DNA from 3 places in the Marinobacter nanhaiticus D15-8W genome. Region 3 is predicted to be linked to each of the others. Evidence: predicted binding sites of a transcription regulator. Region 3 holds the regulator's gene; each other region holds the start of a gene.

Region 1 (9,859 bases), 200 kb from region 3:
ATAGCTTTCTAGGGTTTGCTCATTCATTTCCGTATCCTCGATAAAGCGGTTCAGGTTCGGCGTTGCCGCCATTGATGGAGCTACTTTAGAATTGCGAATGAGCAAATAGAATGGTGAATATCGCATTCATGATTTGCAATAACGCAAAAAAATAGGTGCGGTCGTTAGTTGAGGTCTAGTGCTATGGATTGGGGACTTTTACCGGATTTCCTGATGATCGTCCGGGCCCATTCGTTGACGGGTGCGGCGGACCGACTTGGCGTCAATCACAGTACGATCTATCGGCGCTTGAATCAGTTGGAGGCGCAGCTTAACTGCCGCTTATTCGAACGTCTGAACACCGGCTACCGCCTGACCCCAGAGGGTGAGGCACTGCTATCCCATGCGGAAGCCATGGAAGCCGAAGCCTTCCACGCGGAGCGGCTGCTTGGTGGTGCGGACGTGACCTTACAGGGCGAGGTGCGGCTGACAGCGCCGGAAAATCTGGTTTATGACTTTCTGCCGGATTATCTCGAGCGATTTCAACAGCAATACCCGGACATCCGGGTAAGTGTGCTAGTGACCAATACCGACCTCGATCTCAATCGACGCGAAGCGGACCTGGCCCTGCGAGCTACACCGAGTCCGCCGGATTATCTGGTTGGTCGCAAGCTGACCGATATTGGCTGGGCGGTGTTCGGAGCGCCAAAGCTTATCGAAGTGAAGGGGGAGCCAGTGGATCTCAAGGCTGCTTGCGATTACCCGTGGGTTGGGCCGGAAGCCGCCTTGATGCACATACCGGGCTATCGCTGGGTTGTCAGTCAGGTGCCGGAGAAACTGATCGTCATACGCGGTAGTACGCTGAATGCCATTGCCCGCTTTGCCCAGGCGGGGCTGGGGCTGGCGGCGTTGCCAATGGATCAGGTCAGACAGGAACTGAAGCCGGTGCTGGCATTATCCACTACACCCCTGAGTGGCCTCTGGCTTTTGACCCACGCCGACCTGCGCAACGTAGCCCGCATCCGGGTGCTGATGGATTTCCTGGCAGACGCGTTTCGTGAGGATCCGCGCTGGCCTTCGTTTCGGGGTTTTAGTTCGACCTGAGGCTCGCGCTGTTCAGCGAAAATCCCTTGAGCGAACCTTTAGTGTACCCAGCAGGTGGCTGAGGTCGGTCAACTTACCGGCTATCACGTGAACGATGTCGCCTTCTCTTTCCAGAATACCCTTCACATGCAGCAGCCGTGACTTGATCAGCGGCTGGCGCTGTTGTCGGGCGGTATTGAGCCAGACCACCACGTTAGTGTTACCGGTTTCGTCTTCCAGGGTGATGAAAGTGACGCCTTTGCTGGAACCAGGGCGTTGACGGCCGGTTACCAGGCCCGCCACGTGTACTGGGCGCCCGTTGGGATAGGTTTTCAGGCTTTCGGCAGTATGGCAGTGCCGCAGGTGGCCTTGCTCTCGAAGCAGTATGAGAGGATGGCGCTGCAGTGTCAGACCCTGACTGGCATAGTCCTCCAATATGTCCTCACCCTCTGAAGGAAGGGGCATGCGAATGGCTTCGTTGTTTCTCCCGGATGTCACGGTATAGGTTTGCCGGCTTTCCTGCACGATCTGTGGGCTCCCCTGCACGAATAGGGGGGCAGGCGCATCGTATTCGAGAATGTCCCAACGAGCCTGGTGCCGGTTGTCGCTGAAAGTGCGTAAGGCTCCAGCGCTGGCCAGGCACTCCAGATCCTGGTTGTCGATACCAGTAAGGTGTCGGATCTGATCTATGGAGGCGTATCCCTGTTCGGGGCGTGAAGCGACGAGCTTCTCTGCGCCAGTCCGACTTAATCCTTTCACCAGTCGAAGGCCTAGGCGCAGGTGCTCATGCTGGTTCTCCAGGGTATGGTCCCAATCGCTGTGGTTGACGTCGATGGGATGGACAACGACATTATGGCGGCGAGCATCCTGTACCAGCTGCGAGGGGGAATAGAATCCCATGGGTTGGCTGTTGAGGAGGGCGCAGTAGAAAACGGGAGGGTAGTGGCATTTGATCCAGGCGGAAACGTACACCAGCAGTGCAAAGCTGGCTGAATGGGATTCAGGGAAGCCGTAGCCGCCGAAGCCGCAGAATTGCTTATAAAGCTTTTCCGCGAAATCCTGGCTATAGCCTTTGGCCCGCATCCCGTTGATAAGTTTGTCCCGGAAGGGCGTCAGGTCACCATCCGATTTCCAGGCAGCCATGGCCCGGCGTAGGTTATCCGCTTCGCTGCCACTGAAGCCAGCAGCCACCATGGCAAGCTTGATGGCTTGCTCCTGAAAGATAGGCACGCCAAAAGTCCGCTCCAATACCTCGCGGATATCGTCATTGGGGTAGTCCACGGGTTCCAGCTTGTGCCGACGTTTCAGGTAGGGGTGGACCATATCGCCCTGGATGGGGCCGGGCCGGACAATGGCTACCTGGATGACCAGGTCATAGTATTCGCGCGGTCGCAAACGCGGCAGCATATTGATTTGGGCTCGGGATTCCACCTGGAAAACACCAATGCTGTCGCCGGTACAAAGCATGTCATAGACGCGCTCGTCTTCCGGAGTGACATCTGTCATTCCAAAGGGTCGGTTTTCCTTCTTGCCGATCAAATCGAAGGCTTTACGAATGGCGGAAAGCATACCCAGCGCAAGTACATCGACCTTCATCAGATCCAGACTTTCCAGGTCGTCCTTGTCCCATTGGATGACCGTGCGATCCACCATGCTGGCATTTTCGGTGGGCACCAATTCCGCCAAAGGCCCTTCGCTGATAACAAACCCGCCGACGTGCTGCGAGAGATGGCGAGGAAAGCCCAGCAGGCTATTAACCAGTGCCATGAACTGCTCTACGGCCTTGGCTGTTTTCGCGATGCCTTTGGCCAGTAATTGCTCGCGCCAATCCTGACCTTTGTCGCGCCAGTTTACGCTGCCAATCATTTGCTCGAGCAGATGCAGGTCGAATCCCAATGCTTTGCCCACATCCCGGATGGCACTCCTTTGACGATAGCGAATGACGGTGGCTGCCAAGGCGGCTCGCTCCCGACCGTAACGCCGATAAATATACTGGATAACCTCCTCTCGGCGTTCGTGCTCGAAATCCACGTCAATATCCGGTGGCTCATCCCGATCTTCTGAAATAAATCGCTCGAAAAGTACTTTGATCTTGTCCGGTGCAACCTCGGTAATACCCAGGCAATAGCACACCACTGAGTTGGCTGCGGAGCCGCGGCCCTGGCAAAGAATGCCCTGTGCGCGTGCAAACTGGACAATATCATGAATCGTCAGGAAAAAGGGTTCATATTCTTTATCGGCAATGAGCTTCAGTTCTTTTTCAACGAGTGCACGAATAGGCAGGGAGAGGCCTCTGGGGAAGCGTCTCTGAATACCTTCTTCCGTAAGCTGGCGTAAATAGCTTGCGGGCGTGTGCCCCCGAGGGATCACTTCCGGCGGGTATTTATACTTGAGTTCGCCGGGACTGAAGGTGCATCGGTCAGCAATAACCAGGCTCTGTTCCAACCATTCTTCGGGAAACAGCCTTTCCAATGTTTTGATCGGGCGCAGGTAACGCTCGCCGTTGGCAAACAGGTGGTGACCGGCTTCGGCCACCGTGCAGCCGTGGCGGATGGCGGTCAGCACGTCCTGCAGGGGTTGCCGGCCGCGCTGGTGCATGTGCACATGGCCGGTGGCAACGATAGGCAGGCTTAGTTGGCGCCCGAGCAGCCGCCAGTTGGCCATGTTCTCCTCATCCTGGTCGGTCAGGCTGCGCTCAGCCATGATCCAGAGTCGACCGGGGAACAGCGACCTGAGCCACTGCCCCCGTTCTGTTTCTTCGTTGGACAGGGTGGGCGCCGCGCCCCAGAGCACCAGGCATTCATCCAGCGTGTGGGTGTCCAGGTCTTCGCCAAAGAGGGCATAGCTCCCTTTTTCCGCCCGGCGGCGTGCGGTGGTGATCAACTGACAGAGTTGGCCATAGCCTTTTCGGGTTTGGGCCAGTAGGACCAGTACGATGTCCGGATCTTGTAGGTAAAACTCGCTGCCAGTAATCAGTTTGACCTTCTCGTTTGCCTTGAGTGCAGCGTAGGCCCGGGGCATGCCGGCGACCGAACATTCGTCGGTGATCGCCAGTGCCGTGTAGCCCTGCTTCTCGGCTTCCTCCGCCAGTTCGTGGGGGTGGGACGCGCCGCGCAGGAAGGTGAAGTTGCTCAGGCAGTGGAGCTCAGCGTAGGCCATAAGGTTTCACGCAAACCAGCCATGGATATACCAGCCACCGGTGACGTCCCGGAACAGCCAGCTCGTTTGCCCGCTATGCAGGCGGGCGATGTAGTAGTCCCGCTGGATTCTTTCGCCGTCCCACCAACCGGCGCTGATGCGCTCCGGTCCGGTGAGCCATTCCTTAGGCATCTCAATCAGCGGTTGCGGCTTCCCCAGCAGCCAGAGTGGCCGGCGGGGCAGGGTGACTTCCGTACCCGCAGCCTTGCTCTGCACGGGGGCGGCGAGCCAGGCCTGCTCGGGGCGGTGATCGGCGTTCAGGCTCAGGGTATTCAGGGCCTCGTCTCCCAGACGGGCCTGCAAGCGACTGAGCAGGTGCTGCCGGGCTTCGTCCCGGGAGGCGGCGGATTCGCCGAACAGGTCATCGCCAATCGGTGCATCCCGGCGCATGAAGCGTCTGACCTTGATTGAAAGACCAACAGCTGGTGATCCCAGCTCGTGGCGTTCCAGTCTCAACCGCACCAGTGCAACGAAGGCGGAGGCGCGGTGCTCGGGCGCGGTTGAGCGAATCTGCAGTGGCGTCACTGGCTGGTGTCGATGGCGGATCTCAAGCTGGAGGGTGTCGGTATCCTGCTGACGCCAGCGCAATTCCTCTTCTAGCTCCTGCAGTGCACGTTGCAGGGGGAAGAGCAGGCCACTGCTGTGCTCGACATCCTCGGCAAAATCCAGGCGACGATGGAAATAGGGCGGCGGCAGCCAGTCGGTTTGCGGATCGGCGGCGCTGCCTTCGATCTTTTGCAGGGCCAGGCTGGTTTCTGGTCCCAGGCGTCGCGCCAGTTCCCGATCCGGTAGACGCAATACCGGGCCCAGGGTATGCAGCCCCATGCGTTGCAGGCGCTCGATAGCCTGTTCATCCAGATCGCTTTCGGTGACTGGGAGTTTGTCCAGCGAGTGGCGCAGACGTTGTAGGTCTTCGCTGCACTGCCCCATTCGGCCTCGGGCCAGGATGCGGGCGGCCTGAGGGGTTGGCCCGCAGGCGAGCCAGGCGGTCAGGTGGCGTTGTTTCAGGTTGGTCTGAAGTTTCTCCCACAGAGCCGGGAGACTGCCGTGCAGGCGCCTCAGGCTGCCGGCTTCGGTAAGAATGCCGTCTGGTGGGTAGAGCGTAATGCGGGCCACGTCTCGGTAGAGCCACACTGCCTGCTGTTCCAGGACCCTTGCCTGTTCCTCCATGTCGGCCTCGATCAGATGCAACCCTTCAGCCAGGGCGGATGCCGTCTGGGCGGTCTGGCCGACGGCGACGCCCAGCTTCTCCGCCTCCGGATTGAGCTGGAGCACTCGTGGCGGTCGGCCGCTGATCAGGGCCATGGGGCGGGAGGTTGCCTCGCTCTGGCTGAAATGCTCCAGCAGCAGGTGAGGAAAGTGGAGGTAGAGCCATAGCATGAGCGTCGATCTCAGGTATTCGGCCGCGACCAGGGGCCCTGGATGATTTCGGCGGTCCGGCTGCGGGGCAGGTCCACCACCGGCGGGATCGACACCTTGAGGTCCGCCACGGGCCAGCCGCCACGACGCTTGATAATGTCGGTCTGCAGTGTCCAGCCGTCCTGCGGTGCCAGTTTCAGGCGCAGGGCTGCGGGGGAGTGCTCCTCGGCATGGCGGGCATCGCGGAACAGGATACACAGGTTGTCCCCGGCTTCGGCGGCCAACTGGATGCGGCGGATATCGCTGCGCTTGATGCTGTCGAGCCAGACCATGACCAGGCCGGTGGTGGATGAGCGCAGGCAGTTTTCCAGGGTCCAGAGCTGGTCTTCCCGGCTTTGGGTGCGAACCTGGACGACGTGGGCGATGTCCACCTTGGCCCGGGCCAGGGCCGGGGCGTAGGGGATATGGGGTGCATCGATCCAGAAAGCGGTCAGGCCTTCCCCGGTGAGCTTGCGCAAGACCGGCAGGATCAGTTGGAGTTCGCCGATACCGTAATGCGGTAGCAGGCATTCGATCATGGCGCCGCGAGGCCAGCCGGCGCCGGGCAGGTGCTCGTCCAGCGGACTGAATCCGGTGGCTTCGGCGTCGGCCCGGGTCTGGCGCTTTTGCTGACTGGCTTGCCAGACCTGGGCGTTGTCCAGCAGTTTGTCGATGATTTCACTCATACAGCTGTCTTGCTCAATACTGTTTATTTATACAGTATATTGTCAGGTGACTGCTTTGCAAAGCCCGGTTCGGGTCGCAAGTCCTGGCTGGGTCTCCCGGGCCTTGGCGCAACTGGTCCAGCCCGGAGTCGGGTCTTGACCGTATCCAGCGGTGAGCGCAGGCTGACGCATTACCCGTGGCTATTCGTTCGAAACGACTATCAGCTACAGAAGCGAGGAGGGTGTTATGACTGAGTTGAAATCGCAGTCCTGTGAGGCCTGCAAGGCCGATGCACCGCAGGTCACCGGTGACGAGTTGGCCAGTCTTCAGAAAGAGGTGCCTGAGTGGGCACTGGTCGAGAAGGGAGGCGAGCAGCAGATCGAGCGCACCTTCAAGTTCAAGAATTTCGCCGAGGCGCTGACCTTTACCAACAAGGTGGGGGATTTAGCGGAGGCGGAAGGGCATCATCCAGCCCTGCTCACCGAATACGGCAAGACGACCGTCAACTGGTGGACTCACAAGATTGGCGGCCTGCATCGCAACGATTTCATTATGGCTGCCCGCACGGACGAGCTATTCGGCGAATGATGGGAATCACCGAGTAAATACGGATGCTTCCTGCCGGGTTGGTGGCTTACGCCGGCCCGGCCAATCCGTTATCATGCACCGTTTTCCAGGGGCGCATGCCATCCAGATTGGCTCTCTTAGGCATCCCGGATTCAAATGGTTTCAAGTAAGGCATGGGGCTGTGGTAACGCATGGAACATACGTATCGTCTGGTGATTTCCTGTCCTGACCGGGTTGGCATTGTGGCCAAGGTCAGTAATTTCCTGACTACCTATAACGGCTGGATCACCGAAGCCAGTCACCACGCCGACAACCAGGCCGGCTGGTTCTTCATGCGCCATGAGATCAAGGCCAGCTCGATTCCTTTCGGTCTCGACCAGTTCCGCGCTGCTTTCGAGCCGATCGCCCGGGAATTCGACATGACCTGGCACGTGGCTGACTCCGCGGTACCCAAGAAAGTGGTGCTGATGTGCAGCAAGGAATCCCACTGCCTGGCTGACTTGCTGCACCGCTGGCACAGCAAGGAACTCAACGCCGAGATCGTGGCGGTGATTTCCAATCACGACGATCTGCGCCGCATGGTGGAGTGGCATGATATTCCCTATCACCATATACCGGTGACCAAAGACAACAAGGCTGAGGCTTTTGCCGAGATCGGTGAGCTGTTCAGTGGCTATGATGCCGATGTCATCGTGCTGGCCCGCTACATGCAGATCCTGCCGCCGGAACTGTGCGAGCAGTATTCCGGCAAGGTGATCAATATCCACCACAGCTTCCTGCCGTCCTTCGCCGGCGCCCGGCCTTACCATCAGGCCTACAACCGCGGCGTGAAACTGATCGGTGCTACCTGCCATTACGTTACCCAGGACCTGGATGAAGGTCCGATCATCGAGCAGGACGTTATCCGCGTAAATCACAGCGACGCCATCGAGGACATGGTGCGTCTGGGTAAGGATGTGGAGAAAAACGTCCTTGCCCGGGGCTTGCGGGCCCATATCGAAGACCGGGTCATCACCCACGAGAACAAGACCGTGGTCTTCAATTGATCGTCTTTTGGTCAACTGCCGCTTCCCTTAATTGGCCGTTGATCAGTCCCTGAATAGTGCTGACTTGATTGTTTGCTTTCCGGGGGCCATCCCGCCCCCGTTTCCTTCCTTTCCCGACATCACCTGAACGTTATTTGCCTGTCACTCTGAGGGCCCGAGTGTGGTATGATTGCGCGCTTATAAATGCCCTTTGGATTGGGGAAAGAGAGCGCCAGCAACATCGAATCAGGCGCAAGCTCCCCAAGGGTGAAATCCGCGTTCCATAACGCGCGAATCGTCATGTCGCGATTCCATAAAAACGACGACTTCCAGCAAACGCAAAGGAACCTTTCTCGATGGGTGAATTAGCCAAAGAGATCCTGCCCGTAAATATTGAAGATGAGCTGAAACAGTCCTACCTCGATTACGCCATGAGCGTTATCGTCGGTCGTGCTCTGCCCGATGTCCGGGACGGACTCAAGCCCGTTCACCGCCGTGTCCTGTTCGCCATGTCCGAGTTGAACAACGACTGGAACAAGGCCTACAAGAAGTCCGCCCGTGTGGTGGGTGACGTTATCGGTAAATACCACCCCCACGGCGACTCTGCGGTCTATGACACCATCGTGCGTATGGCTCAGCCGTTCTCTTTGCGCTATCCGCTGGTCGACGGTCAGGGCAACTTTGGCTCCATCGACGGCGACAATGCGGCGGCCATGCGTTACACCGAAATCCGCATGGAGAAGATTGCCCATTCGCTGCTGGCGGACCTGGACAAGGAAACCGTCGATTTCGTACCGAACTACGACGGCGCCGAGCAGATTCCCGATGTGCTGCCGACCCGCATTCCCAACCTGCTGGTCAACGGTTCCTCCGGTATTGCCGTAGGGATGGCGACCAATATTCCGCCCCATAACCTGACCGAGATCGTCAACGGCTGTCTGGCGCTGATCGACAACCAGGACATCACCATCGACGAGTTGATGGAGCATATCCCGGGGCCGGATTTCCCCACAGAGGGCATCATCAACGGTCGCGCCGGCATTATCGAGGCCTACCGTACCGGTCGGGGTCGTATTTATATCCGCGCCCGCCACGAGATCGAGCAGGACAAGAAGACGGGCCGCGAATCCATCATCATTACCGAGTTGCCGTACCAGTTGAACAAGGCGCGCCTGATCGAGAAGATCGCCGAGCTGGTCAAGGAAAAGCGGCTGGAAGGTATTACCGAGCTGCGCGACGAGTCCAACAAGGAAGGTATCCGCGTGGTGATCGAGCTGCGTCGCGGGGAGAATGCCGAGGTTGTCGTCAACAACCTGTTCGCCCACACGCAGTTGGAAACCGTCTTCGGTATCAACATGGTTGCCTTGATCAACGGCGAGCCGAAGATCCTCAACCTGAAAGAAATCCTCGATGCGTTCGTCCGTCATCGCCGCGAAGTGGTGACCCGTCGGACCATCTACGAACTGCGTAAGGCCCGCGAACGCGGCCATATCCTGGAAGGCCTCACAGTCGCCCTGGCCAACATCGACGAAGTGATCGAGCTGATCAAGCAGTCACCGAGCGCCGCCGAAGCCAAGGAAAAGTTGATCGCCAAGGGCTGGGAGCCTGGCCAGGTTTCCGACATGCTGGATCGGGCCGGCCAGGACGCTTGCCGTCCAGACGACCTGCCGGAAATCTACGGCCTGCGTGACGGACTCTACCACCTGTCACCGGAACAGGCCCAGGCTATCCTGGATCTGCGTCTGCACCGCCTGACCGGTCTGGAAACCGAGAAGCTGCAGAACGAGTACAAGGAAATCATCGACAAGATCGCCGAGCTGCTGCATATCCTCAGCGAGCCGGCCCGGTTGATGGAAGTCATCCGCGAAGAGCTGGAAGCGGTCGTCTCCGAATTCGGCGATGCCCGTCGTACTGAAATCATCAGCTCCCGCCGCGACCTGACC
Region 2 (9,859 bases), 1.1 Mb from region 3:
GGACGTTGATCTTATATACACCGGGAAAGACGCATCCGGCCAGGAGGGAAATGGCCAGGAAGGCAACGGAGAGTAGGGCAGCGAGCTTTTGCATCAGGGGGTGAAATCCTCTATCTTGGAATGCTTGCCCGACGGCGATCCAATTCTTGGCGCGCCGTCGCTGCGCTGGCTATCATAACGGAACCAGACAGTTCACCAAAGAGCGAAAAAGCAGCATGTCATCCGAAAACGCTGAACTACGCAAGGTCGGTCTCAAGGTAACCCTGCCCAGGGTTAAAATTTTCAACATCCTTGAGAACTCTCAAGAGCATCATCTGAGCGCAGAAGATGTGTACAAGAAACTTCTCGAAGCCGGTGATGATGTGGGCCTGGCCACTGTCTATCGCGTGCTGACCCAGTTCGAGGCCGCGGGTCTCGTATTGCGCCACAATTTCGAGGGCGGCCATGCCGTATTCGAAATGGCGCGGGACGATCATCATGACCACATGGTCTGCACCGAGACCGGAGAGGTGGTCGAGTTCGTCGATGAGGTTATCGAGGAGCGTCAGCGCAAGATTGCCGAAGAGCATGGCTACGAGATTGTCGATCACAGCCTGATCCTCTACGTGAGGCCGATGAAGAAGCGCTGAGTGTCCGCTCGCTGATTTTGGAATGCCCATGGAGCCCTGAGGCTCTATGGGCATTTTACGTTTCAATTCCCGTAAATGCTTGCCTTCAGTCGTCGCCCTATCGGGCGCCCCTCTGCTTTGCGGGTCCGCCGCCGTTCAACGTCGACACCAATAGTGTGCTTTCTGTAGGCATGTTGCGCGCATCTCGCGAAATGCGGATTGCTTGCTGAGCGGCCGTCAAAAACAAAAAAAGAGGCAGGAAAAACCTGCCTCAGAAAACGCTCGGGGTTGAGCGTGGGGGAAATGTATGGTTCCAGCGGTATGAGCTGCCGCCACAGCAATCAATGGTGGGTTGCCTGCCCCTTCTGGAACATTTCCTGGGCATGGGCCAGGGTCTGCTCCGTCATATCCACGCCGCCCAGCATCCGGGCAACTTCGCGTATACGGCCATCGTCGTTGAGAGTTTCGATGCGCGAGAAGGTGGCATCCTGTTCGCTGAACTTGCTGACGAACAGGTGCTGGTGTGCCTGTGCGGCGACCTGCGGTAAATGCGTTACGCAGAGCACCTGGCCATTCTGGCCAAGCTGTCGGAGGAGTCGACCAACCACTTCGGCCGTGCCGCCGCCGATACCCACGTCCACCTCGTCGAAAACCAGGGTGGGGATGGTCGAGGTTTGTGCCACAACCACCTGGATAGCCAGGCTGATACGTGACAACTCACCACCGGAGGCGACCTTGCTTAGTGAACGGGCAGGTTGACCCGGGTTCGCGCTGATCAGGAACTCGATTTCCTCATTGCCCAGCGGTGCCGGATCGGCTTTCTCCTGGCGGGCGAGGCGGGTTACGAATTGCACCGACGGCATGCTCAGTTCGGCCAACTCCTCGGCGATACGGCCGTCGAGTTCGACGGCGGCCTTCTCCCTTTTGGCGGTTAGCGCGTCTGCCTTGGTTTGCCAGTCACCGCGCAAGGCTTCCACATCCGCTTCCAGTTTTTCCAGGCTGCCTTCACCGCCATCCAATTCATCCAGTTCGGATTGTAGTTGGGCGTGCAGCTCGCCCAACGTTTCGGGGGCGACGCGGTGTTTGCGGGCCAGTTCATAGAGGGTGCTCAGGCGGGTTTCCACTTCTTCCAGCCGGGCCGGATCCGCTTCGTAGTCTTCCACGAAATGACGCAGGTTGTTCCCGGCCTCGTTGAGCTGGATTTGCGCTTCGTTAAGCATTTGTAGGGTGTCAGCCAGCTGCGGAAGCTCTACCGGCAGTTGCTCCAATTGTTGTAGAGCCTGCTGCACCAGTTGGGCAGCGCTGGGTTCGTCCTCGCTGCATAGCAACGATGCCTGATGGCAGTTGCGCAGCACTGCTTCGGCATGGCCCAGCTGGGCCTGTTCGTTTTCAAGCTCGGCGAGTTCGTTTTCGCCCAGGGCCAGGCGATCCAGCTCTTCTACCTGATAGCGCAGCAACTGCAGGCGCGCATCATTCTCGTCTTTGTTGGATTGCAACTCGTTCAGTCGCTGGCGGGTCTTATGCCAATGCTTCCAGGCGGCGCGCGTTTCTTCGGCCAGCTTCTCGGCGCCGGCGAATTCATCCAGTAGTTTTCGATGCGTGTCTTTCTGCAAGAGCGATTGATGCTGGTGCTGACTATGGATGTCCATCAGCATGCCGCCCAGTTCGCGCAGGTCGGTCAGCGGGCAGGGCTGGCCGTTGATGTAGGCCCGGGAGCGACCGTCCTTGCTGATCACGCGGCGCAGGATGCAGTCGTTTTCGTCGTCGAGATCGTGCGCTTCCAGCCATTGGCTGGCTTCCGGAATCCGGCTGACATCGAAGCTGGCGGTTATATCAGCGCGCTTGGCGCCATGGCGGACGGCGCCCGCATCAGCTCGGCCACCAAGAACCAGCCCCAAGGCATCAAGAACAATGGATTTGCCGGCACCGGTCTCCCCGGTCAGGGTCGTCATGCCCTGGCGGAATTGCAGTTCGACGCGCTCGGCAATGGCGTAGTTGGCGACGATCAGTTGATTCAGCATGGTGGACTCCGGTTTTCCTGGCTTCCGTTGTTCAAGGTTGCATTAACAAGTCGGTATGAGTAATCGACTGTTCAGATATACAGTAGCTGTGAATATATACAGTGATTTTCCTGTGTGCAAGGTTTTCCTCTGCAGGAAAACCGGGATATGCGCACAGTAATCGAATGGCAACGGTTGAAAGCCTGGCCGATGGTCCCCATATCGCTGGCAAGCTATTGGACGAGGGCGGTTTCGCCCGTCAGAGATGATTGATCAGGAGTGACTGATGAGCGCAGAAGACACCCGCAAAGACCATCCCGAGGACGATTTGAAGGCGGTTCCCGAGGACGCGCTGGATCCGGCTCGTAGTGGGCGCAGCTCCGGCGAGCAGAAGGCGAAGGCAGAGGCCGACGAGGCTGGCTCCGATCAGGAGCGTTCGGAACAGGCTGGCGCCGATCAGGAAAAAGCCGAGCGGCCGGAAGGCAGCGGGCAGGGCCAGGAGATGAGCGAGCTGGAAGCGCTTCAAGCTCAAGTGGCGGAGCAGAAGGAGCTCGTCCTGCGCACCCAGGCGGAAATGCAAAACGTACGTCGCCGGGCGGAAATCGATGTCGAAAAGGCGCGCAAGTTCGCCCTGGAGAAATTCGTCAAGGAGCTCCTGCCGGTGGCGGACAGCCTGGAGAAGGCGGTTGAGAGCACCGAGGGCAAGGCCTCGTCCGATGAAGTCGTCGCCTCGATCCGGGAAGGTGCGGAGATGACTCTCAGTCTGTTCATGAACAGTCTCGAGAAGTTCAACGTGAAGCCGGTCTATCCTGTGGGCGAGCCGTTCGACCCGCAGCTTCACGAAGCGATGTCGATGGTGCCGGCGCCGGATGCGGAGCCGAACAGTGTCGTTGCATGCATCCAGAAGGGCTACACCCTCAACGAGCGCCTGGTGCGCCCGGCCATGGTTGTGGTTGCCCGTCCGGACGACACCGCAAAAATTGACGAACAGGCTTGAAAACGAACGGACCGAGCCAATATAGGCTGTAAACGGTAAGCAAACCGAGCCAAACCAAGAATTTATTTGCAAGCGAAGCAGATCAGCAGCTAAAGGAACTGGAGTCATTCAATGAGCAAGATTATTGGTATCGACCTGGGGACCACCAACTCGTGTGTAGCCATCATGGATGGCGACAAGGTCAAGGTGATTGAGAACGCGGAAGGCGATCGCACTACGCCGTCCATCATTGCGTACACCGAAGAGGGTGAAACGCTGGTCGGTCAATCTGCCAAGCGTCAGGCGGTGACCAACCCGAACAATACCCTTTATGCCATCAAGCGTCTGATTGGTCGTCGCTTCGAAGATAGCGTCGTGCAGAAAGACATCAAGATGGTGCCTTACAAGATCACTAACGCGGACAACGGCGACGCCTGGGTTGAAGTAAAAGGCAAGAAGATGGCGCCGCCGCAAGTCTCTGCGGAAGTGCTGAAGAAGATGAAGAAGACCGCCGAAGACTATCTCGGCGAAAAGGTGACCGAAGCGGTCATCACCGTTCCGGCCTATTTCAACGACAGCCAGCGTCAGGCGACGAAGGACGCCGGCAAGATTGCCGGTCTCGAGGTGAAGCGCATCATCAACGAGCCGACGGCTGCGGCCCTGGCCTATGGCCTGGACAAGAAGAGCGGTGACCGCAAGGTAGCCGTTTATGACCTGGGTGGCGGTACCTTCGATATCTCGATCATCGAGATTGCCGACGTTGACGGTGAGCATCAGTTTGAAGTGCTGGCCACCAACGGCGACACCTTCCTCGGTGGTGAAGACTTCGACATGAAGATCATCGAGTACCTGGCGGACCAGTTCAAGAAAGACAGCGGTATCGACCTGCGCGGCGATTCCCTGGCGATGCAACGCCTGAAGGAAGCTGCCGAGAAGGCGAAGATCGAGCTGTCCAGCAGCCAGCAGACTGATGTGAACCTGCCGTACATCACGGCGGACCAGAGTGGTCCGAAGCACATGAACGTCAAGCTGACCCGCGCCAAGCTGGAAGCGCTGGTTGAAGACCTGGTCGACCGCAGTCTTGAGCCGTGCAAGATCGCGCTGGCAGATTCCGGTGTCGACAGCAGCGAAATCGACGAGGTTATCCTGGTCGGTGGTCAGACCCGTATGCCGCAGGTCCAGGAAAAGGTTAAGAACTTCTTCGGTAAGGAAGCGCGTAAGGACGTGAACCCGGACGAAGCGGTTGCCATGGGTGCGGCGATTCAGGCGGCGGTCCTGTCAGGCGATGTGAAAGACGTGCTTCTGCTGGACGTCACTCCGCTGACCCTGGGTATCGAAACCATGGGCGGCGTGTCCACGGCGCTGATCGAGAAGAACACGACGATTCCGACCAAGAAGTCGCAGACCTTCTCGACCGCCGATGACAACCAGACTGCGGTAACCATCCATGTGGTCCAGGGTGAGCGTAAGCAAGCAAGCCAAAACAAGTCCCTGGGTCGCTTCGACCTGGCGGATATCCCGCCGGCGCCGCGTGGTGTACCTCAGATCGAGGTCACCTTCGATATCGACGCCAACGGTATCCTGAATGTGTCTGCGAAGGACAAGGCAACCGGTAAGGAGCAGTCCATCGTGATCAAGGCCTCGTCCGGTCTGAACGAGGACGAGATCGAGAAGATGGTCGCGGACGCCGAGGCCAATGCCGAGGACGATCGCAAGTTCGAGGAGCTGGTCCAGGCACGTAACCAGGGCGATGGTATGGTTCACGCCGTGCGCAAGACCCTATCCGAGGCCGGCGACAAGGTGTCGGAGCAGGAGAAGGAGTCCATCGAAGCCTCCATCAGCGAGCTAGAAGAAGCGCTGAAAGGCGACGATAAGGACGACATCGAAGCGAAGACCCAGAAGCTGACCGAAGCGTCTTCCGAGCTGGCGCAGAAGATGTACGCCGATCAGGCCGAGCAGGCGGGAGCCCAGGCTGAAGGCGAAGAAAGCGCCAAGTCCAGCAGCGACGACGCTGTCGATGCTGAGTTCGAAGAAGTGAAAGACGAAGACAAGCGGTAAGCGCGAGGTCTTCTTGAAAGTACGCAAAACGCGGGGAGCCAGCTTCCCGCGTTTTGCGCGTTTGATGGAATCATAAATTGCGGCCGCCGAAGCGGGCGGGCGCGGTTGTAAAGCTGTCACAAGGCTCCTCTGCAAGTGGAGCCTGAAATGGGTATCAGAACATGGCCAAACGCGACTATTACGAGGTTCTCGGCGTCTCGCAGGACGCGGATGAGAAAGAAATAAAGCGCGCGTATCGCAAGCTCGCGATGAAGTATCACCCGGACCGTAATCCGGATGACAAGGAAGCTGAAAACAAGTTCAAGGAAGCCAGTGAAGCCTACGAGATCCTGGCTGACGCGAGCAAGCGCAGCGCCTATGACCAGTTCGGCCATGCCGGCGTGGACGGTCAGGCCGGCGCGGGTGGCTTCGGCGGAGGCGGTGCCAGCTTCTCTGATATCTTCGGCGACGTTTTTGGCGATATTTTTGGTGGTGGCCGTGGTCGTAGCAACCGCGGTGCCGACCTGCGTTACACTCTCGAGCTGGACCTTGAAGAAGCGGTCAAGGGCACGACGGTGCAGATCAAGGTGCCCGGCCATGTCGAGTGTGACCTCTGCCATGGTTCCGGCGCCGAAAAGGGTAGCAAGGCGGAAACGTGCGGAACCTGTGCCGGTATGGGGCAGGTCCGTATGCAGCAGGGTTTCTTTGCCGTGCAGCAGACCTGCCCGACCTGTCGTGGTTCTGGCAAGGTCATCAAGAACCCCTGCAAGAAGTGTCATGGCGCGGGCCGTGTCGAGCAGCCCAAGACGCTCTCTGTCAAAGTGCCGCCCGGTGTCGATACCGGCGACCGCATTCGTCTGTCTGGTGAAGGCGAAATGGGAATGGATGGCGGCCCGGCTGGGGACCTGTATGTCCAGGTTGCAGTTAAAGAGCACTCCATCTTTACCCGCGATGGCCGTAACCTGTACTGCGAAGTGCCGATCAGCATCGTTGATGCGACGCTGGGCGGGGAGCTCGAGGTGCCGACGCTGGATGGTCGCGTCAAGCTGAAGATTCCGGCGGAAACCCAGACCGGCAAGCTGTTCCGATTACGGAACAAGGGGGTCACGCCAGTGCGCGGCGGTCCATCCGGCGATCTGCTGTGCAGGGTTATCGTAGAGACGCCGGTGAACCTGACCAAGCGGCAGAAAGAGTTGCTGGAAGAATTCCAGAAGACGCTCGATGGTCAGAATGGCAACAACCATGCGCCCCGTAAGACCTCCTGGTTCGAAGGTGTGAAAAGCTTCTTTGACGAGATGAAGTTCTGAGGTCTGTCAGCGGTGGCCGGCGGCAATGTGGTCGTGTGGCATGTCATTGCGGTATCGGGACGGCAACCAAGTCAGAACAGTAATTTAAAAGGGTCACCAGAAGGATGGTCACCATGAAAATAGCGATCATGGGCGCTGCCGGGCGTATGGGCAAAGTATTGATCGAGGCTGTATCTGAGGCCGACGGTCTTGAGTTGGGGGCGGCGATTGTCGAGCCTGGCAGCAGTCTGGTCGGGGTCGATGCCGGCGAAATGAGCGGTGTCGGCAAGTCCGGTGTCCTTATGATCGACGGCTTGGAAAAGGCCAAGGGCGATTTCGATGTGTTGGTCGATTTCACCTTCCCGGATCTGACCCTGAAGAACGCCCGGTTTTGTAGGGAGCACGGCAAGAGAATGGTGGTCGGCACCACTGGCATGAACGAGGCCGAAAAAAATGAGTTAAGCCAGGCTGCCGAAGATGTCCCCATCATGTTCGCACCCAACATGAGTGTGGGCGTAAATGTGGTTCTGAACCTGTTGCGTACCGCTGCCCAGGCGTTGGGCGATGATTATGATGTCGAGATCATCGAGGCCCATCATCGGCATAAGAAGGACTCGCCCTCCGGCACAGCGGTGCGCATGGGTGAAGTGGTGGCTGGCGCGCTGGGACGCAACCTGCAGGAATGCGCCGTTTATGGCCGTGAGGGTTTTGTCGGTGAGCGCTCCCGCACCGAGATTGGTTTTGAGACGATTCGGGGCGGCGATGTGGTGGGTGATCATACCGTCCTGTTTGCCGGTATCGGCGAACGCGTGGAAATCACGCACAAGGCGAGCAGTCGTATGACGTTTGCCAAGGGTGCCATGCGTGCAGCACTCTGGCTTGCGGACAAGCCGGCAGGTCTCTACGACATGCAGGACGTGTTGAATCTCAAGCAGGAGAGCTGAGTTCTCGGGGGTAGCACGTATGCCGCCACTTCGGCGGCTTTTGTCGTGGACAGAATAGGTCGAATTTTTTACAATAAGGCGGTTTAACTGCACCAAGCGTAGTTTGAAAATGACTTAGTGTTCGAAGCTAAGTATCAAAAAAGCGGGACGGAGTAACAATCTCCCTCTCGCTTTTTTGCGACCTGAATTTGCGCTTAGGGAACCTCTGATTCAGTCTGCGATAATTCCGGCTCACCCTGGAAGTTGGGATTGAGGCTTGCAGAAAGGTCAATAGACTGAATCAGAGGTTCCATCCTGTTCGTGACGTTGGGGTTACCTGTTCCCGTGGGTCAATGACCGTGGGGGCAGGAGAGGCCCGATTCGGAACTAACGATACGCCACTCGATGAGGATACAAGCCTTGAGTACACCCGCAATCCTTGCACTCGCAGACGGTAGCCTGTTCAAAGGGGTCGCCATCGGCGCCGACGGCGAAACCAGTGGCGAGGTCGTGTTCAATACCGCGATGACCGGCTACCAGGAAATCCTGACCGACCCATCCTATGCCCGCCAGATCGTCACGCTGACCTATCCCCATATCGGCAACACCGGTGTCAATGAAGAGGACGTCGAGTCCGATCGTATCCAGGCCGCCGGTCTGATTATCCGCGATCTGCCTTTGCTGGCCAGCAGCTGGCGTCAGTCGCGGCCGCTGGATGTCTACCTGCGTGATAACAACGTGGTGGGAATTGCCGATATCGATACCCGACGTCTCACCCGTATCCTGCGGGATAAAGGCTCCCAGAACGGCGCCATCGTAGCGGGCGCGGATGCGACCGAAGAGCGGGCGCTGGAGCTGGCGCGGGCCTTCCCGGGGCTCAAGGGAATGGACCTGGCCAGGGAGACCGGTAGCCAGACCAGCTACAAATGGAGCCAGACTGCGTGGTCCCTGGCGGAAGGTTACGGCGAGCAGGCGGCGCCCAAGTATCGCGTTGTCGCCTACGACTACGGCATCAAGTTCAACATCCTGCGCATGCTGGCCTCCCGTGGCTGCGACATCACCGTTGTGCCGCCGCAGACCCCGGCCTCTGAGGTGCTGGCGATGAATCCGGATGGGGTTTTCCTGTCCAATGGTCCGGGCGATCCGGAGCCTTGTGACTATGCCATCAAGGCCATCGGCGAAATCCTCGAGACCGACGTGCCGGTGTTCGGCATCTGTCTCGGTCACCAGTTGCTGGCGCTCGCCAGTGGCGCCAAGACCCATAAGATGGGGCACGGGCACCACGGCGCCAACCACCCGGTGCAGGATCTTGAAGACGGCACGGTAATGATCACCAGCCAGAACCATGGTTTCGCGGTGGATGAGTCCAGCCTGCCAGAAAACCTGATCGCCACCCACAAATCCCTGTTTGACGGCACTCTCCAGGGGGTCCGCCGGAAAGACCGACCGGCATTCAGCTTCCAGGGCCATCCGGAAGCCAGTCCGGGTCCTCACGACGTGGCGCCGCTGTTCGATACCTTTATCCGCCTGATGGATGAAGGGGCAGCCTCGAAGACGGCCTGAGGGCCCAGGACCGCCGCGCCGACGCGGCACGCGCTGAAGACTGATTTAAGCTGCTGACAGGTTTACGACGAAATGCCAAAACGTACTGATATCAAGAGTATCCTGATCCTGGGCGCCGGCCCCATCGTGATCGGGCAGGCGTGTGAATTCGACTACTCCGGGGCCCAGGCCTGCAAGGCGCTGCGTGAAGAGGGTTATCGGGTGATCCTGGTGAACTCCAATCCGGCGACGATCATGACCGATCCGGCCATGGCCGATGCCACGTATATCGAGCCGATCACCTGGAAAACGGTCTCCAAGATCATCGAAAAGGAGCGTCCCGATGCGCTTCTGCCGACCATGGGCGGCCAGACGGCCCTGAACTGCGCCCTGGATCTGGAAAAGCACGGTGTTCTGAATGAGTTCGGCGTGGAAATGATCGGTGCCAACGCCGACACGATCGACAAGGCCGAAGACCGTGATCGCT
Region 3 (9,859 bases):
ACGTATCGCGCTGGATGCAGGGCCGGGGCAGCTATCGGTGCGACAGGCCGACGAGTGGCAGTCTATCGCCTATAACGTTTTAACGGCCGAAATCGGGCTTCAACCGAACGAAGCGACCCTGGCGCTGGACTTCAGCGGTGATCAACTCGGCCGGCTTGACGTGGACCTGAGTGTCGATCCGACCGGGGCAACGCGGGAACTGCAGGGCACCTATGCGCTTTCCGGCCTGCAGTTGGCGGTGATCGAGCCCTTCGCCGGTCTGGAATCCATCAGTGGCACCGTTAGCGGTAAGGGCGAGCTCTCCGGCCCGTTGATGAATCCGGAGGTTCACGGCGTGCTCAGCCTCAACAATGGCCAGGTGCTGGATCCCACGATCCCGATGCCGCTGGAAGATATCGATGCGGACATCGAGTTCAACGGACGGCAGGCAAATATTGACGGCACGGTACGCCCCAATGACCGCAGCCAGGCCCTACTCGATGGTCAGGTTGACTGGAGCGGCCAAAAACCCAGCTTCGTGCTTAACCTCAAAGGTGAGCGGCTACCGCTGCTGTACGAGCCCTATGCTCAGCTTGAGATGTCGCCGGACCTGAAAGTCTCTTTCAAGGACCAGGCGCTGTCAGTCACGGGCCGCATCGCCGTACCGCGAGGTCAGATCGAGGTCAGGGAGCTGCCTGCCCAGGCGGTGTCGGTATCGGACGACGAAGTCATCGTCGGTGAGGAAAAGGAGGCCGCCCCCGGCCCATCCCTGTCCATGGACGTGACCGTCGTGGTGGGGGAGGACAAGGTGACCTTCGAAGGTTTCGGTGTCACTGGTAACTTGAAGGGCGAGCTGCGGATCGGCAATAACCTCGATACCCGCGGCACCTTGCAGTTGGTGGATGGCAGCTACGAGGCCTACGGCCAGGAGCTGGAAATACGACGTGCCCGTTTGCTTTTTGTCGGGCCCATCAGTCAACCGTACATTGATATCGAGGCTGTGCGCCGGGTAGATAATGTGGTGGCCGGTATTCGTCTCAGTGGCCCGGCAGAGGAGCCGGAGGCCGAAGTCTTTTCTGAGCCTTCCATGCCCCAACAGGAGGCGCTGTCCTACGTGATTCTCGGACGCCCGCTACGTTCGAGCGGCGATCAGGGGCAGGTCGGCCAAGCAGCGCTTAGTCTCGGTCTGGCACAGACTAACGAGCTGACGCGCGGCATTGGCGAGCAATTCGGCATCAAGGATTTGACGTTGGAAGCGGAGGGGTCGGGCGAGACGGCCAGTGTCGTCGCCAGCGGCTATATTACCGATGATTTGTCGGTCAGGTATGGCGTTGGGGTGTTCGAGCCGATTACGACGGTGGCCCTGCGGTACGACCTTGGCCGCTATTTCTATCTGGAGGCGGCCAGTGGCCTGGCCGCCTCACTGGATCTGTTCTATACCCGGGATTTCTAATCGATCTCGAACGTGGCGCTGACTGTGACGGTGAGCTCCCGGTTGCCGATTGCCGTTACCGGGCCGGACTTACCGCGGGCTTCAGCCATCATCATCGGTACCGGGCGACCGCCGTAACTGGTGGATAGCATCTTCACGTCGCCGCAGGTCTGGTTCAGGCGCATGGCAATGAACTCGCATTGCTCCCTGGCGTCGTCGATCGCTTTACCCAGGGCCTCTCGCTCCAGTTTCTCTTCGCTGGAATGGAAGAAGTTGCCGTCGCTGATATGGTACTCAAGGCCACTTTTCTGGGCAGCTTGCAGTACCGGGTTGAGCGAGTCCAGGGCGGGCAGGGTGAAGCTGACGGACTGCGAGGCGACCGCGCGGGCGCGGGGCTGATCACCCTCCTTGTTGGGAGGAAGTTGCTGGGTATACAGGTTCAGGGTTGCGCTATCGTAGTCCTCGAGCTGGTTGCGATAGGCGCTCACGGCCTCTTCCCATTGTGAAATCTTCTCCCTGACGGCGTCCGTGGCGGCCTGGGGATCCTGGTCTTCCTCCCGTGCAGTGAATTGCAGACGGATACTGTCAGGCGTGAACTCGACCTTGCCTTCACCGGTAACGCTGACTTCTCCCGCCAGTGCAAGGGCCGGAAACAGCCCAAGGGCAAGGATAGCGGCGCGTAAGGCACCGTGCTGACCACGAAGTCGATCGAATGACATAATGCGATTCCTTGTCTGATTGATGTTTTGGGTCTATCTGTCGTTAGGGAGCTCAAAGAAGTTGATTCGTATACCTGTGGTTTAGCGAATCAACCTGCAGAGGTTCCTAGATTGAATTCAACGGAGTTAGTTTCATGCTTGTGCACGGACAACAGGTGCGTCTGACACGCAGGGAGCAGCAGGTGCTGCTGGAGCTGACCGGCAACGACCCAGCCGGCATCCGGACCCGGGAAGATCTTCGCCGCTTTGCGGAAGACAACCTGGTTGCCGCCGATCAGGACGCCGAAACCCTCAAGCAGCTGAAAGGCGTGCTCAACAAATATCTTTCGGCGCTCTGATCTCTCTTCGCGCACCGGGGCCTCGTGCTGCTCTGCAACGTCCCTGAGGACCCGGGGCCTCAATGCGATAGGTAGGTGGCTGCTCAAAGTACCGGACCCTCGATATGCCCCAATCGATGCAATTTGCGGGCACGGACGGCGGCGACGAAATTTTTGAATATCCGCCTGTGCGGAGGGTGGTAAAGCAGGTATTCCGGGTGCCATTGAATACCGAGCAACCAATGGCCTTCCTCGCTTTCGATAGCTTGCACGAAATAGTCGTTATCCAGCGCCACGACCCGCAAGCCGCGCCCCAACCGCTTGATCGACTGGCTGTGAATACGATTGGCGCCGATGGTCGGTCCCTGCATGATATTCCCTACGAGGCTATCGTGGACCAGTCGCACGGTTTGCAGAGGTAGCAGCAGCGGTCGGTGGCGCGTGTTGACCCGCAGGGGCGTGATGTCCTGACATAGGGAGCCACCACGGAAGATGTTGATGAGTTGGGCACCACGGCAAATACCCAGCACTGGCAAGTGCAGGTCTTGCGCTTCGGTGAGTAACCGCCAATCGGTTTCATCCCGGATTCGGTCATAGTGGGCGCGGACCTGCGGTTCCTGACCATAGCGCGAGGGATGGACGTGAGTGCCTCCGGACAGCACCAGGCCATCCAGCATGCTCACGTCCACGTTCGATCCCGGTCGGATAAATAAGGTCCGCGCTCCGTACAGGTGAAGTCCGAAGCGGATCAAGCGGTGGGTCAGGCGCTGGCGCGACGGGCCGCTAACCCCAATAGTCAGCCCAGGTTCTGCTTCAGCCATGCGTCACAGCGATCCTTCCAGCTGGTGGTCAGGTTCTTGAAACTGAGCTTGCGGCTTGCCCGGTACTCGCCCATCAGGTCCGCCAGTTTCCCCGCATCGGCGGCGAGTTCCTCGACGACGACCCAATCGTTCCAGACACTGGAAAAATGCCATTCCGGGTTGTCGATGTCGCAGTCCGGCAGGCGGTAATGCAGGGTTGGGCGGGACTTGACCCGCTCGTCGTCCACGTATTCGCGCAACAGCGTCTCGTTCAGGTGTGCGAACAGCGGGAGCAGGTCCAGGGCCCGGTTGCGGGTTGGATTGTAGTGGAGATAATCCTTCATCAACTGACCCTGGTCCGGCGCGTAGTCCAGCTCCATGATCAGGTCAACATAGTCGCTGTCCCAGGGCTCGATATACGTGGTGAATTTACGACTGATATCGAGTTGGTGACGGGCCTTGAGCCAGTCGTAGAGGCCAGCAAAGGCGCGGAAATAGTTAACCAACGTGGCCGGTTCGAGGTCCGGTAACTCCGGATTGAGCTGCAGGCCAAAGGCATAGATTAGAGCTTCCCGGCTACCCAGCGCACCCGCTTCCCGCAACTTGTCGCAGAGGTACTCGACGGTTTCCAACTCGGATAGGGGGAGCGGCGGCGTAATAATCTCCAGCGGCACGATACGCTCGGCGGCGGCATCGATCACCTCCATCGCGTGTCCGCCCAGTTCCCGGATGGTCTCCGGTAAACGCTCGTCCCGGAGGTCCAGATCCTTGATTGGATCGGAGTCCAGCTCGATGGTGTAGTCGCCTGAGGGCGTTTCGATCCTGGTTACATAGCGGGAATCGAGCCTGGCCTTGCCCTTAAGGAGCTGGGCCGCGAGCGCTACCAGGTTTTCGTAGGTCAGGCCAGAGATCTCCACCTCCACGCCAACCCGGCGCTCCTTGCCTTCCGAGGTATTCCGGATGCTGGGCATCCGGCATGCCTGATCCTGCGTCATTTGAGCTCCTTGCGTTGCCGCCACTGAAGCCCGCGCCATTGGGCTGAACGTCCTGGGCCGATAAGCTCCCGGTCGCTCTCTTTGCGGGCGATGTCACTGCGAATCACTTTAACACACTGTTTTGTCGGGACGATGAACAGTCGTTAAGCCTGACAGGTTTATTGCCAGGACGTCTGGCTCGTTCACTGACCCGTCGAACCGACGGATGTCTGTAGTGGGCTTGCTTCACCTAATTCCTGCTAGACTTGAACCTGCATATCTTGAAACCTGTTCAAGTCGAACGGAGCCAGCCGGGAGCGACTGCCCTCAATGCTCGCCAACACCCTGAAACAGCTACTGGGCGAATACCGCCCCGAACGCCTGCTCGTCGCCGGCGAGGCTGCGCGCGAGGTGGGCTCGGAGTGGGTCGACCATTCCGGTGCCGAGCTTGTGGACCTGACGGAAAATCCGCTGGGCATCATGGAGCAACCGAGGGGTGTGGCGGACCTGGCACTCATCACCGATATACTCTCGCATCTGTCCCACGATGATGCCCGACAGCTATTGGGGTGGCTGCGTAATGCGGGCGCGCGGAGAGTTGCGGTCAGTGTCGCGCCAGGCGATGACTGGTCCTTCAATGACATGATCGCGCTGGCATTCCGCCGTTATTCGGCACTGGACGATGGCACCACCGTTTATGCCTACGATATTGAAACCTATAACCGCCCGCGCGACTGGAACAACCCCAGGTACTGGGCCAATCCCGAGAACTGGGGCAAATATCGCTGGTAGTCAGGGCATTAGATCCCGTTCCACCAGATCGGCAAACCGTCGCAACAGGCCCTGTGCTTCGGGTGTCTGACGCAAACCGGCGCGCAGGTCGACCACTGGCAAGCCTTCGGTCCTGAGGGCGGTGTCCAGCCGGTTGAGATAGGCGGACATGATGGGCGCCGTGAATTCGGGGTGGAACTGTACGCCCCACGCGCGACGGCCAATTCGGAAAGCCTGGTGGGGTTCATGGTTCGAACTGGCCAGTAGCGTCGCGTTTGGCGGCAGGCGAACGGCGGACTGCATATGGGTCAGGTGGGCCGGAAATACGTCCGGTAGTGCGCCCAGCAACCAATCCGTCCTGCCGTCGGCGTTCAATGTAATATCCAATGTGCCGATTTCCCGCCCGTCGGGGTGGTAGTCTGCGGTTCCGCCCATGGCGTGGGCCAACAGCTGATGGCCATAGCAAACGCCCAGAACCGGCAAATCCCCTGCGATACGGCGTGCAAGCCAGGCAGCGGTGCGCTCGCTCCAGTCCGCCCGCTCGCTAACCATGGCCGGGGAGCCGGTGACCAATACGCCATCGGAATGCTCTGGCAGCGGGGCGCCGCTGGCAACATCATGAACCTCAAGCCGAAGGCCAGGCCTGCCTAGCTGGCGAATGAACCAGTCCTCGAAGTCGCCATGCTCGGCCTTGATTTCCGGGTAAGTCGTGCCAGTTTTGATGATACTGAGTGTCTTCATGATTCTCCGATGGTAAATGGCTTGCCGCAAGTGGACATGTTGTTTGCTGTCGACGGAACGGGAGCCAGGGCTGGGCGGCTCTGGGAACGCGATAGTCAACGGGAATAGACAGTACCGGCAATGGAACCATGGCCGCATTTTAAGGGAAAGTCGTTCCCGTTAGGCTGTAAGGTATTCAGGACGAACGTATTTCATGGAGGTCGTAATGGAAGAACAGTGCATTCGAGTCTTCGTTTCCGGTCGGGTCCAGGGTGTTAATTTCCGCGGCAGTACGCAGGAGCAGGCCAAGACCAAGGGCATCTCGGGCTACGCCAAGAATCTGACCGACGGCCGTGTCGAGGTCGTGGCCTGCGGTGACGAATCCGCACTCGAATGGTTGCTTGAGTGGTTGCACAAGGGACCTTCTTCGGCACGTGTCGACGAAGTTAAGGTCGAGTCCATTCCCTATAAGCCCCGCAAGGAATTTTCCGTTAAATAGCATCAGGTTCCAACCTTTAAACGCGGCGGCCGCCCTTGCCGGCGGCCTGGCTGTTTCTCCTGTCTGCAGGGTTTACACTGGATAAGATACTGTATATAGTTCCAGTTACTGTATATAAAGACAGGTAAACGGCATGAAGCTGACACCGCGACAAACCCAGGTACTCGACGTTATCCGGCGCTACGTGGATGAAACGGGCTATCCGCCTACCCGCGCGGAAATTGCCCAAGAGCTGGGCTTCAGGTCTGCCAACGCGGCAGAGGAGCATTTGCGAGCGCTGGCCCGCAAAGGTGCGATAGAAATGGTACCCGGCGCCAGCCGTGGCATTCGCCTACCCGAAGAGGAGGAGGACCCCGGATTGCCGATTGTGGGGCAGGTCGCTGCGGGTAACCCAATCCTCGCCCAGGAACATATTGACGACTACTGCGCTCTACAGCCGACGTTCTTTTCGCCGTCCGCCGATTACCTGCTGCGCGTGCGCGGCATGAGCATGAAAGATATCGGCATTCTCGACGGTGACCTGCTTGCGGTCCACCGGACCCAGGATGTTCACAACGGGCAGGTCGTTGTCGCTCGCGTTGGTGAAGAAGTCACCGTCAAGCGCTTCAAGCGTGAAGGCAGTCATGTTTACCTCCTGCCCGAAAACGAAGAATTCGAACCGATTGATATCGATCTGGCCGAGCAGGAGCTGTTTATCGAAGGTCTCGGTGTTGGTGTGATCCGCCGCTCGGATATGCACTGACCTTTATAGAATCTGGCGTGTGTGAAGTTGGAGGTGTCTCGTGGAGCAGCTCAGTTTTAACCAGAACCTGACATACAATGCGGCGGCTATTGCGTCGCCGACCAAGGCTGTGTCCCGGCAGTCCGCTCGCTATTCGGCGCTGAATGGGGCTCGTACCGGCGCCGTAGCCTTCACGGCGGGGCGCGATGCGCGTCCAGATTACGCGGATGTTGCGAGACCTTCGTCGGTCGAGAAGCCTGAAGGTAATGTTACCGAAATCATCCTGCCGGAAGCGCAAGTGGAAAACATGCAGTTGCTCCTGCCGATGCTGACGCAACTGAACCAGGAGCGTCGCTGGTTGGCGTGGATCGATCCGCCCCAGGCTCTGATGCAGAAGTGGCAGCAGATGCATGGCATTATCGCCAGTGAGCTCCTGGTACTGCGCTCCACGGGTCAGCATGATGCACTTTCCCTTGCCGAACGCGCCCTGGCCGCGGGAACCTGCCACGCGGTGGTGATGTGGACGGCGGACGCCCTGGGGGCTGCGGCGTTCGATCGGCTGCAGACAGCTTCCGCAAAAGGCGATAGCCACGGGGTGGTACTGAGGCAGCGGTGAATTGCTGGGCTGAATGCGTCGTACTGTATGATCGCTCGACACAGATCCGAAGCAACGGCAGTCTGAAAGACTCTCCTTATTCGGAAAGAAATAGGAATGGTTAGAGCGCTTTATGAGGCCCGGTCGCTTAGCTAGCCTGCAAGCGGGTCAGCAGGATACATAAGTGCTGGCCAACAAAAAACGGGCGCTTCGGCGCCCGTTTTTAGTCTGAGGAGCTTGGGATGCGTTTGGAGTTGGGTGTTCCGGGCTGCCCCTATGCACTTGGCACGATAAGGAAAGGAAGTTAGTGCAGGGTCCTGGGGCGAGATGACGGCTGGTGCTCCGGCTCGTCCTCTTCCCAGTCGAGGTCATGGGCTATGTTGCCGACAGCTTCGATACCGGCGGTCATCATCGCCTTGGCGACTGCAAGGTCGCGCTCTTCCATCATGTCTCGTGCTTCCTGCGAGAACGAGATACGTACCAGCGGCGCGGTCTCATCATCAGCGCGACGCAATGCAAAGTCGCCATTTGGAAGTTCGACAATTTCAAGAATTGATGTAGACATAGTTACTGCCTTTTCCTGACGGCCAGGCCGCCTGAATGAGAAGTTTACTACTGTGAGCTTTCCGTTTGCCTGTGAGGTCGCTGTGTTAAAAAGATTAAGCCGTCATCCTCGGGGCTTACCACTCATCGTGACGCTCCAGGATCATTTCGACGTAGTGTTTCAGCGCCTTCGCCGTTTCCAGAAGAGCTGCCACCGACCGGTCGGGCCCTGAGTCTGCAGCAACAGCAATCATGTTCTCCCGTTCCGCAGGTGACTTGCGCTCACTTGGACGCTGCTGCGCTTGAACCATGAACTCGATGTGTTGCCACCAGGAGCCGGGGTCGGCCGCCAGGGAGCGCAACTCATTAAGCTCGGCCTGGTCGCCGGCCAATAGATCGGCCAGTTCGTCCAATCCCCGTGGCGCTGCATTACGCACCTGATAAATATCTGCAACCAGACGAAGCAATGCTGTACGCGCTTCGATTAGTAAAGCTACGGCTCCCTGGGTCGCGGCTTCCCGCTCTGCGGCTTGCGCCTGACGTTCAGCGACCCGAATCAGGGTCGTCGCCAGGAATACTTGCTGCTTGGTGAAAGACGGCCACTGAGACGCCATAGATCAATTCATCGCTCACTTGAACACTATGTCCGTAGTCTAACAGATAGCGGCGGTGGTTTCGCCTTCACATAGGTGGGAAATAGGCAATTTGGTAGCGTTAAGAAACTTGATTTGCGTCATGGGTTTAACAACTTCCTACAAAGTAATTCTTGTCATTTTTGCATCAATCAGGCAAATAGGCGCCCGGATTCGAAATTTTCAGGCATTTTCCGCGACGTTGATGCCCAATGGCTGAATGCTCCGAAATTGCCGTCTGGAGGGGAATCATCATGCGCCATCGCTTTCTTGTGCTGACCGTGTTTTTACCGCTTGCATGGCATGCTGCTGCCAATGCGAAGGTATCTGAGGTCGAAGCAGCACGGCTCGATCAGGACCTGACGCCGATTGGCGCTGAACGGGCAGGTAACCTGGCAGGCACTATTCCGATGTGGACGGGTGGCTCGGCTACGCCGCCGGAAAATTACCGCCAGGGCGAGATTGAGGTGGACCCTTTTCCGGACGATAAACCGTTGTTCGTCATTTCCGCCGAGAATATGGACCTCTATCGGGAGAACCTGACCGCTGGACACCAGCGATTGCTGCGCCAGTACGGCCCGGACTATGTCCTCCCGGTCTACAAGACCCGCCGCACTGCAGCCTATCCCGAGCGTATTTACGAGCGTTCACGGGACAACGCCGTAAGTGCAACACTGCTGGACAATGGGAACGGCGTGCGCGATACCATCGCCACCAGCCCGTTCCCCGTGCCTCAGAACGGCCTTGAGGCTATCTGGAATCACATCCTGCGCTACCGCGGTGAGGAAGTATCCTTTCGCTCCGCATTTGCGACTCCAACTGTGGACGGCTCCTTCAACCCGGTATTGACCGAATATGATTATTTCTTCGCCTACAGCGAGCCGGGTGTCCAACTGCGTGATATCGACAACAAGATCTTCTACCTGAAGACCCGCATCATGGCGCCGTCGAGCCTGGCCGGTACCCTGAACCTGGTGCACGAGACGCTGGATCAGGTGCGTTCTCCCCGTCTGGCCTGGCGCTATGAATCCGGCGAGCGCCGTCTGCGTCGCTCGCCGAACCTGGCGTACACCACCGACCTGCCCAACAGCTCGTCGTTACGCTCGGTAGACCAGAAGGACATGTATAACGGCGCCCCCAACCAGTACGACTGGGAA

Evidence for each region. The regulator LexA, encoded in region 3, represses DNA repair genes until DNA is damaged. The targets are predictions, from matches to a motif close to CTGTNTNNNNANACAG.
Region 1: a site for LexA is predicted at 6,364-6,379, ahead of imuA (translesion DNA synthesis-associated protein ImuA). Genes of this name have one in related genera too.
Region 2: a site for LexA is predicted at 2,697-2,712, ahead of recN (DNA repair protein RecN). Genes of this name have one in related genera too.

What each region holds. Positions count from the first base shown of each region.
Region 1 covers NZ_AP028878.1:3,142,951-3,152,809, reverse strand. The annotation lists gene RE428_RS14000 (DoxX family protein) at 1-27, opposite strand, end outside; gene RE428_RS13995 (LysR family transcriptional regulator) at 184-1,083, shown strand; gene RE428_RS13990 (error-prone DNA polymerase) at 1,096-4,221, opposite strand; gene RE428_RS13985 (Y-family DNA polymerase) at 4,228-5,640, opposite strand; gene imuA (translesion DNA synthesis-associated protein ImuA) at 5,652-6,344, opposite strand; gene RE428_RS13975 (4a-hydroxytetrahydrobiopterin dehydratase) at 6,571-6,912, shown strand; gene purU (formyltetrahydrofolate deformylase) at 7,083-7,937, shown strand; gene gyrA (DNA gyrase subunit A) at 8,273-9,859, shown strand, end outside.
Region 2 covers NZ_AP028878.1:4,449,828-4,459,686, reverse strand. The annotation lists gene RE428_RS19965 (outer membrane protein assembly factor BamE) at 1-94, opposite strand, end outside; gene fur (ferric iron uptake transcriptional regulator) at 216-629, shown strand; gene recN (DNA repair protein RecN) at 950-2,629, opposite strand; gene grpE (nucleotide exchange factor GrpE) at 2,895-3,605, shown strand; gene dnaK (molecular chaperone DnaK) at 3,717-5,642, shown strand; gene dnaJ (molecular chaperone DnaJ) at 5,804-6,928, shown strand; gene dapB (4-hydroxy-tetrahydrodipicolinate reductase) at 7,042-7,851, shown strand; gene carA (glutamine-hydrolyzing carbamoyl-phosphate synthase small subunit) at 8,251-9,393, shown strand; gene carB (carbamoyl-phosphate synthase large subunit) at 9,466-9,859, shown strand, end outside.
Region 3 covers NZ_AP028878.1:3,343,933-3,353,791, reverse strand. The annotation lists gene RE428_RS14900 (translocation/assembly module TamB domain-containing protein) at 1-1,432, shown strand, start outside; gene RE428_RS14895 (SIMPL domain-containing protein) at 1,429-2,130, opposite strand; gene RE428_RS14890 (hypothetical protein) at 2,265-2,468, shown strand; gene RE428_RS14885 (gamma-glutamyl-gamma-aminobutyrate hydrolase family protein) at 2,552-3,268, opposite strand; gene RE428_RS14880 (amidoligase family protein) at 3,244-4,242, opposite strand; gene RE428_RS14875 (DUF6231 family protein) at 4,552-5,013, shown strand; gene RE428_RS14870 (glutamine amidotransferase) at 5,014-5,733, opposite strand; gene RE428_RS14865 (acylphosphatase) at 5,939-6,211, shown strand; gene lexA (transcriptional repressor LexA) at 6,345-6,953, shown strand; gene RE428_RS14855 (cell division inhibitor SulA) at 6,994-7,548, shown strand; gene RE428_RS14850 (hypothetical protein) at 7,832-8,092, opposite strand; gene RE428_RS14845 (DUF6586 family protein) at 8,208-8,684, opposite strand; gene RE428_RS14840 (DUF1329 domain-containing protein) at 8,957-9,859, shown strand, end outside.